Regions from separate parts of the Paenibacillus sp. B46(2026) genome, predicted to be linked through region 1. Evidence: riboswitches for the same ligand, from Rfam matches in the RefSeq annotation. Region 1 holds a riboswitch; each other region holds the start of a gene.
What was found. Region 1 has a riboswitch for cyclic di-AMP ahead of AC1S8V_RS17460 (3D domain-containing protein). Riboswitches for the same ligand answer to the same signal wherever they lie in the genome.
Positions count from the first base shown of each region.

Region 2: linked by a shared signal. The riboswitch ahead of AC1S8V_RS07215 (hypothetical protein) and the one ahead of AC1S8V_RS17460 (3D domain-containing protein) in region 1 are both predicted to bind cyclic di-AMP.
Region 3: linked by a shared signal. The riboswitch ahead of AC1S8V_RS16585 (C40 family peptidase) and the one ahead of AC1S8V_RS17460 (3D domain-containing protein) in region 1 are both predicted to bind cyclic di-AMP.
Region 4: linked by a shared signal. The riboswitch ahead of AC1S8V_RS10525 (C40 family peptidase) and the one ahead of AC1S8V_RS17460 (3D domain-containing protein) in region 1 are both predicted to bind cyclic di-AMP.

Region 1 is NZ_CM165907.1:3,921,536-3,923,738, reverse strand. Features, by position in the region: gene AC1S8V_RS17470 (ABC transporter substrate-binding protein/permease) at 1-74, shown strand, start outside; gene AC1S8V_RS17465 (amino acid ABC transporter ATP-binding protein) at 61-783, shown strand; cyclic di-AMP (ydaO/yuaA leader) riboswitch at 1,000-1,196, shown strand; gene AC1S8V_RS17460 (3D domain-containing protein) at 1,199-1,870, shown strand; gene AC1S8V_RS17455 (polysaccharide deacetylase family protein) at 1,986-2,203, opposite strand, start outside.
Region 2 is NZ_CM165907.1:1,616,512-1,618,714, forward strand. Features, by position in the region: gene AC1S8V_RS07210 (glutathione peroxidase) at 1-304, opposite strand, end outside; cyclic di-AMP (ydaO/yuaA leader) riboswitch at 666-841, shown strand; gene AC1S8V_RS07215 (hypothetical protein) at 957-1,355, shown strand; gene AC1S8V_RS07220 (HAD family hydrolase) at 1,734-2,203, shown strand, end outside.
Region 3 is NZ_CM165907.1:3,728,201-3,730,403, forward strand. Features, by position in the region: gene asnB (asparagine synthase (glutamine-hydrolyzing)) at 1-715, opposite strand, end outside; gene AC1S8V_RS16585 (C40 family peptidase) at 924-1,397, opposite strand; cyclic di-AMP (ydaO/yuaA leader) riboswitch at 1,403-1,536, opposite strand; gene AC1S8V_RS16590 (response regulator transcription factor) at 1,706-2,203, opposite strand, start outside.
Region 4 is NZ_CM165907.1:2,279,712-2,281,914, forward strand. Features, by position in the region: gene AC1S8V_RS10520 (hypothetical protein) at 1-589, opposite strand, end outside; gene AC1S8V_RS10525 (C40 family peptidase) at 714-1,178, opposite strand; cyclic di-AMP (ydaO/yuaA leader) riboswitch at 1,184-1,315, opposite strand; gene pelA (pectate lyase) at 1,748-2,203, shown strand, end outside.

The DNA of each region.
Region 1 (2,203 bases):
TTGTGTTGACGTTCATTTTGTCCAAGCTGCTGGGACGACTGGAAAGGAAGTTGAGTGCAAGTGATAGACGTTAGACAATTACACAAATCCTATGGAAACAATGATGTACTGAAGGGTGTTAATGTGACCATTGGCAAAGGCGAGGTTGTTGTTGTCATCGGTCCTTCCGGTTCAGGGAAAAGTACGTTCTTGCGTTGTCTGAACCTGCTTGAACAGCCTTCATCGGGTGAGATTGATTTTGAGGGGGTGTCGATCACAGACCCGAAGCACAACATCAATGCGACTCGTGAAAAAATGGGCATGGTGTTCCAGCATTTCAACCTGTTCCCACACAAAACGGTACAGCAAAACATCACGATTGCTCCGATTAAAGTGAAGAAACAATCCACGCAGGAAGCGGAGAAAATCGCTGCTGATCTGCTTAACACCGTGGGCTTGTACGATAAAAAAGATACATTCCCGAATCAGCTGTCCGGTGGACAGAAGCAGCGGATCGCCATTGCAAGAGCATTGGCCATGCAGCCGCATGTTATGCTGTTCGACGAGCCTACTTCGGCACTGGACCCCGAGATGGTCGGTGAAGTATTGGATGTCATGAAACGTCTTGCAGAAGGCGGGATGACCATGGTTATCGTGACGCATGAGATGGGTTTTGCACGTGAAGTGGGAGACCGGATCCTGTTCATGGATGGCGGGGTTATTGTAGAAGAGGGAACACCAGACGAAGTGTTTGGAGCACCCAAACATTCACGTACACGTGATTTTCTTGCTAAAGTACTCTAAATTAGATTATTCAAATAGTGTTACTGACTTTAAGTCGGTAACGCTATTTTTATGCGAATTAGTCACCTACAGACCGAAAAGTAACTTTTCTGTTACCTAATACAAAGGCATCGGGTCACACAACATTTCTGAATTATCCAGTATTCTTACAGATGATGATGCGCTAAAAACCATTTGGTAAGAATTACTACAAGTTCAGGTTACAAAATTGTGATATATTGAACTCTGCCGAAACTTCCGGACAGGAAGTGCGGGGGATGTAACGATGCAGATTGTGCAGGGGAAGATCGATAGCACACTGCTTGGGGTGAATTAGGGGTACATAATGTTTCAAAATGTAACGAAAAACCTATAGGGTGGGCTCCTCATCCGAATCCGACAACTAACTTCGCAGGCATAATGAGGGAGGAAGACCATGATTAACAAGAAACGTATAGCCAAAACAGCAGTAGCATTATTGACAACAGCAATGCTTATTCAAGCCGTTCCGGCTCACGCAGATTCAGTTCATGTGGCCAAAGAGGGGGATACCTTCTACACCTTATCAAAACAATATGGAGTAGCACTTAACACGTTGGTTAAAGCAAATAACGACATTTCGCCCTACAACATTTATGGTGGTTTGAAAATTACGATCCCCGGCAAAGCAAATAATGTTGCTGCTGCCGCAACGGAAAGCAAGACTCAAGCGAAGACGGTTACCACAGCAAGCTTGGACGTTAACGCAGATAACAAAGTGGTTCAAGCCTGGGGCAAAACGTTTGATTACAGTAAAGCAGTGAATGTGAAAGCAACGGCGTACTCTGCAGATCCGTCTGAAAATGGAGGATGGGGTGCTGTGGATTACTTCGGCAATGATCTTGAACTGGGTACGATTGCTGTTGATCCAAGTGTGATTCCACTTGGAACCAAAGTACTGGTCACTGGTCACAGCCATCCAGGATTGCCAAAACAGGCTTTTGTAGCCACAGCACGTGATGTGGGCGGTGCAATCAAGGGTCACCGGATTGATATCTTCATTCCTGGTAGCAAGCAGTCCGTAAGCACATTTGGTTTTCAGGATATCGAGCTCTACATTCTGAAGTAGAAAGTAAATTACATCCTAATGAATTCAAACTGGGTGTCTGCCAGTCGCTAACTTGCGATTGAACAGGCACCCTTTTAACATTTGCAATCATTTCCTAACACGGATCAAGGACATCCTAATCTTTGGCCTTCGGCAATCCCAACATTTCGTCCAAGGTGACGAGTTCATATCCGCGGTTACGCAGTTCCTCAATGACTTCGGGCAAAGCCTCAATCGTGCCGTTCAGGTTAGAGCCCACACCGCCTCCTGCATGCTGCAGAACGATGGAACCAGGTTTTACGGCAGATAGGATATTATCCTTCACCTTTTCCTTGGAGAGGCCTTTCCAGTCCA
Region 2 (2,203 bases), 2.3 Mb from region 1:
GAGCGCTTGAGCCGTTCACATCAATTTTCTCGAACATGGGGAAGCTCACGCCATAATTCATCTGACAGAACTCGGCAATATCATCGGAAGAGCCTTTTTCCTGTGCAAACTGGTTGCTTGGAAAACCAAGGACTTCAAATGGTGCATCCTGGAACTTGTCTTGCAATTCTTGCAGACCTTTGAATTGAGGTGTAAGGCCGCATGAGCTTGCCGTATTCACAATTAGTAACACTTTGTCACGGTAGTCGGACATTTCAACTTCTTGACCGCGAAGGGTATTCACTTTGTAATCGTAGACTGTCATCTAAATCGCCTCCATTTATATCCTCTATTATATTGGTTACAATTAAATAATGCAAAACTAATGTGGTGTTAAAAGAATCAAAACAGGCAAGTTGTGCAGAATACGTGAATGAATTGCGATGTGATTTTCGTCAGAGTGAGAATTAGATAGATTTAAAGAGATGCATAGAGTATGATCTTGTTGTAAGCGTTATTATGGGTGGGTATTGGCAAAAATCTGCCGATTCGGTGATCTGTGCGGACTTTACACCGTCATGGCGCGGGTGTATGATTCATAACGTAATTTCAATTTAAACTAAATTGTACCTGAAAAACGAAACAAACGATAATATCGCTCGATCTTACCTTAAGGTATACGAACGATGTTTTAATCGCTGAGTTTCCATTCATTGATGAGTGGGAAACGGGGGAACCAACAGAATGCGCTGTCCAGGACAGTAGGCATTCATGGGGTGAATTTTCCGGTGACAGCCGGAAATAGGGCGACTCTCGCGCCCGAATCCGTCAGCTAACCTCGTAAGCGTTAAAGGGAGAGGCAACAAGCCGTACGCTGGTTCATGGCGTTTTCGCCATGAATTATTTAAGAAGCGTTCGGGAGGCCTTGGTCCCCCACGCTTCTTTTTTGTTGTCTTTTCACGCCAAGGGAGGAACGAATGATGGATACTGAGATGATCTTAGTGACTGCTCCGAATGAAGCAGGACGCAAATTTATCAAATTGCTGATGTACAAAAAAATGCCGTTTGCCGTTCTAACCAACAGTGCAGGGGAAGAGCGGAAACTCCGTAGAATCGGGGTAGAGCATGTTATTCGTATGAATACGGCTGCAGCTCAAAAATGGTTTTTGCCGCAGGGTAGCGTAGGAAACGTGTTTATTTTCGAGAACAGCCTGAATCTGACCTGTCGATATTTGCAGATCTGCCGTTCGTGGACATCGAAGTCCCTGTGCGTCATTACGGAGCAGAGTCATCCAAAGGGCATCTATCGAGGAATGGGTGCAGACCGGATTGTGTATTCACTTAATGGAGAAGTCGGCTTTCTCCTGAATGGTTAGTGCGCTAGCTTGTTAGCTTGTGATTGCTCCGGTGTAAGGGGCCTGTTATAATTGAACATATCAATAAACGGAAATTTGAGGAGACTCATGCGTGATGGTGAGTCTTCTTTTTTATGGTTTTAAAGGTAGTTCAAAAAGTCTGCTTTTGATTACGAAGGATGCCTAGCGGCATGATCAGCATCGAATATGAAATTCAGCCGAATAAGAATATGCTTACGAAGTATGTTTCCTTCGGAAACATTGTAGTTGCTCACGTAGTTTTCCCTACGCTCCGCTACTCCATTTCTAGCTTCATTCCATCTTCTCGGTACTGAAAACCAGACTTTTTGAACACGATTAGGATGAGGAATCGCCTGTGGCTTACAAGGAGGAATTGGCGTGCCGGATGTATGTGGATTAAAGTGGTTGTTTTTTGATGTTGGAGATACGTTGGTGGATGAATGGGAGCCGGTTGATGATATTATCGGACAGTTCGTCCGCGAGGCTTGTGCTTTGGGGTATCCGGTGAAGATTGAGGCGGTACGCGAACTGTTCGCGAACTGTTACCAGAAATATGAGCAATGGCCTATGAGAGTGGCGATTCGCACATTCATTGGAGACGAGAAGCACCAGAAACAGATTCAGGACAAACTGAAATTTCAAAAAGATCTTGAACATCCTTTTCCTTCAGCGGATTCGGTTCTTCAGCACTTGTCGAAGCATTATCGCATTGGCATTATTGCCAATCAAAGTCCCGGAACGGAAGAGAGACTGGAGAGCTACGGGTTGCGGAAGTATGTTGATGTTCTGGCCTGTTCCGCTGAAGAAGGGGTGTCCAAGCCAGACCCTGAGTTATACGCTGTGGCCTT
Region 3 (2,203 bases), 190 kb from region 1:
TCTCCTCTACTAAATCGGAATAGGACCTGTTTTCATTTGGCTCAAACTTCACTTCGTAATACGGTTTAATGATCAATTCATTATCCTGTACAATCAAATAATGGCCGGCTTTCAATTTATGGATTCCTTTGAACATGGTTGAAGGTTCAGGTACATATTGAAATGTAAGATAATGATATAGTGCATTCTCATCTACTTCCCGATCAATCCTACCTGAAGCCAGTATCGATTTAATTTCAGAACCAATCATGTATCCAAAGGCGGTTTCACTGAAATATACAGGCTTTATCCCGAAATGATCCCTTGCCGCAAATAAAAGATCTTTTTTTCGATCCCATATGGTGAAACCAAACATGCCCCGTAAATAGCTGACACATTTAATTCCAACGTCTTCATAAAGCCTCAGCAGCACTTCAGTATCCGAATCTGTATAAAATGTATGACCTTTTTGGCTTAACCAATCCTTCAACTCTTTATAATTATAAATCTCCCCATTGAATACAAGCCAAATATCTTTGGTCTCATTGGTCATGGGCTGTGCCCCGTGCTCGATATCCAGTATACTTAGTCTCCTAAAACCCAGACCGATATGATCATGGATATACATCCCTTCATCATCTGGGCCACGATGAGCTATGGAGTCTGTCATATGTTGCAGAATATTTGCATCTACTGGCATACGATACTTGTTATATAAACTTACAAATCCACACATTGGGCTATTCTCCTCTAATCGATATAAGATTAGTTTAGCTTTTATGTATGTGGAATCTGTGAAAGGTTAATGTCCACATCATAAATCACAGTTTGTTAAGTTATTTACTTATTTATTGGTTTAGTTCACTGAGAATGGCTTTATCTGTTCGAGGCAAGTTGCTAAACAAAATGGAAAAACCCGTGAATTACCCACGGGCTTGTCCATTTTAATGACTATCGTCAACCATTTTAAGATAGTTCTGCTCGCTAACCACTCGACGAGCTGTAACATATTTGGTTTTATAATAACTTTCAGATAAGCTACTAATTCGAACACCCTTACTGCTTGATGAATGTGCAAATTGATTGTCACCTACATAAATACCTGCATGGGAAATGCTGCGACCATTCGTATTAAAGAAAACGAGATCCCCTGGGCGTAGTTCTTCTTTCTCTACAAACGATCCCTTTGTTGCTTGCATACTAGAAGTGCGCGGCAAATCTAGTTTAAACTTATTAAAAACATACAGGATAAAACCGGAACAATCAAAACCAGATGTTGTTGTCCCACCATAAAGGTATGGCGTTCCAACCACTTCTTTTATTTCTTCTGTTAGTTTTGCCTGACTAGCAAATGCCCCTGTTGCTGTGGAGGTAAATAAAACTGCTGCTCCAAGCACCGATAAAATAACTTTCTTCAAACTTTTGTTCCTCCCTTAGATGCCTACGGAGTTAGCTTAAGGATTCGGTTAAAGGCTCCCTATATTCTTTTCTTGCAAGAATAATTCACCCAACAAATGGTTCCCCCGTTTTCAATACGAAATTCGGCAAAAATAGTTAAATATTTGTAACCTATAGAATATTATATTGTTAAATTGTGTGGATTTAATGTGGAATTCTCGTATATCTTATACTAAAAAAGAAAAGAAACGACCGTCTCCTGCTAAACTTAGGGAGGATCGCTTCTTAGCACAAGTTCTTTTTGTATTGCCGAATTCTAGTTATAAGTTCAAGGCTCCTCTACACTATACAACCACTTATACCCTATGCCCCAAACCGTTTGAATGGGATTCTGTTCCAAGCCAGCCAACTGCAACTTCTCCCGGATATTTTTCACATGGGTGTCTACGACTCGGTTATCCCCAAAAAAGTCACTTCCCCAGAGACGTTCTATGATTTCATCTCTAGAGAAAACTCTTTGTGGATGCTCGGCCAATATAAGCAATATATCAAGTTCTTTTTGGGTCAAATCCAAATTTGTGTCAAGTACCATAACCTGTCTTCGATCTGGATAAATAATCATGTCTGTATACATGATTTTTTTACCGATTTCTTTGAGGCTTAGAGACTGTGAAGATCGTCGAATAAGCGCAAACAAGCGAGCAATGAGTTCATCTGAATTTACAGGTTTCACCATATAATCATCAGCACCGGCACCTAACCCATGTACCTTATCCTTCACATCCCCTCGAGCTGTAAGCATCAATATAGGTGTTTCACTAAACGA
Region 4 (2,203 bases), 1.6 Mb from region 1:
CAGGATGAAATTCAATCTTAGAGCGATCCGTATCCCAAAAATATGTAATGGAGTTATCGAAGGTCTTGCTTCCTGGCTGACCATATTTATTCGTAAGCTCTCCCAGAATTTCATCAGAATCCTGACTATTTAACATGCCAAAGTAATATGTGGCCTCGTACAACAAGAAGTCATCTAATGGATATTCATCTGCTGCATTTTCCATTTCCTCAAGGCGCTGGTCCATTATTTTGTATATCTCTTCTTTCCTTGTTTCTGTTGTGTTGGGGTTATTTAATTCCTCTGATAATTCCCTTCCTTCTTCCATCATTACCAGAATGCTATCATTGTCTAATAAATCAGTGAAAACGTATTTAGCATCTGCTTTCTTACCCAAGACTACAAGATTAGAATATTCGATACTTTTCTCATGTTCATTATGTACGTCCTCTTCATAGCCTGAGTTACCGTTCTTTTCTTCTGCTGAAATGACTTTGTCGATCTTGGTACCCCATGAAACATCTCTAAAATCTTTTTCGTTCTCACTACTGCATCCTAAACTACCTATTACTAAAATAGCAAAACTTAAAACAAACATTAACTTTTTCAATTGTTCTCCTCATCTCCTTTTATTTCCTAAAACATTTTACATTGTTTAAGAAAGCAGTTGAAGACAAAAAATGGTTAAACAAAAAAGGCATCCGGTTTATAACCGATGCCTTTTTGTATGTGAATTACATTTTACCCAACATTTTATCGTACATAAACTGTCCAGTTACCCGACGTGCTGTCACGTAACGATCATTGAAATAAGGATTGGACATCTTGGTGATGCTTACACCTTTACTGCTGGAAGCATGAGCGAATTGTCCGCCGCCGATATACACACCTGTATGTGAAATGCCTTTGCCCATCGTATTGAAGAACACCAGATCACCTGTGCGAATGTTACTTTTGGATACCGGAGTACCTGCTTTGGCTTGTTGCTGCGAAGTACGTGGCAATTCAATGCTGTATTTGTTGAAAAGATATCTCATAAACCCGGAACAGTCGAAGCCAGCCATAGTCGTGCCACCCCACTTGTAAGGTATACCAGTCATGTTGTTCACTAGAGAGTTAATACTGCTTGCCTCTGTGCTTGTTGCCCCGGATGTAAATAGTACAGCTGCTCCAAAAATGGAGATAATCAGTTTTTTCAAAATCAATGTTCTCCCTTCGATGCCTACGGAGTTAGCTAAGGGTTCGGTAGAAGGTTCCCTATATTTCCTATGTATAAGAATAATTCACCCAAAATGGTTCCCCCGTTTTCAAACATGAAACTCGGCAATGAATAATTAAGTTTTTGTAACTATTTGAAACTATATTGCATAAATGCGTAATTGTCAAACCCATTTAAAACCCTTCGTAATACCTCAATGTTAGCGGAATTACGGTTTTTATATGAAAGAAGGGATCAAGTTTGGGTATCATTCATGACAAAAACGTCATTATTGGTTCGTTAAAGGTGATTTTGGATAAATAAACAGGTTTGTCATGAGGTAAAAGGACTATTCCGTTATGTAGAATTTCAGAAATTATATTCATTAAGTTGCATATATTGACAAATATCGTTTTTTTGCATATTATCGTTGTATCCAATCCACATATTGGATGGAAATAGATTTTATTGTGTCATAAGTTCAAATAAAGGAGGTTTAGGGATTTGTATCATATGTAATGTAGAAGTGGGAGATTTATTAAAAAAACGAACATAGGAGAGTGTAATCCATTGAAAGCAAAAAAAATAGTTACTTTTGTACTGGCATGTACCATGGTGTTCTCAACAGTTGGGATGGCGGTTCTCCCTGTAGCAACGGTATCTGCTGCTGATGCATCAGGTACGACAGCAAGTATTTCCGATATTCTGAAGAACCAACTGCCAGATGGAGGTTGGAGAAAAGACTATAAACAATCGAGTGGGGAATGGGCGAAGTCTACGATCGATAACAAAGCTACATATTCAGAAATTAGAAGATTGGCGAAGGAATTCAAAAAGACTAATGATCCGCGATACTCCGCTGCTGCAATCAAAGGAATCAACTTTTTGATCAATATGCAGTATTCGAACGGCGGATGGCCTCAAGTCTACAAAAGCTCGGGATATCACAAGCACATTACTTACAATGATGATGCCATGATTAATGTAATGATCATGCTCGATGAAGTAGCGACGCGCAAAGGTGAC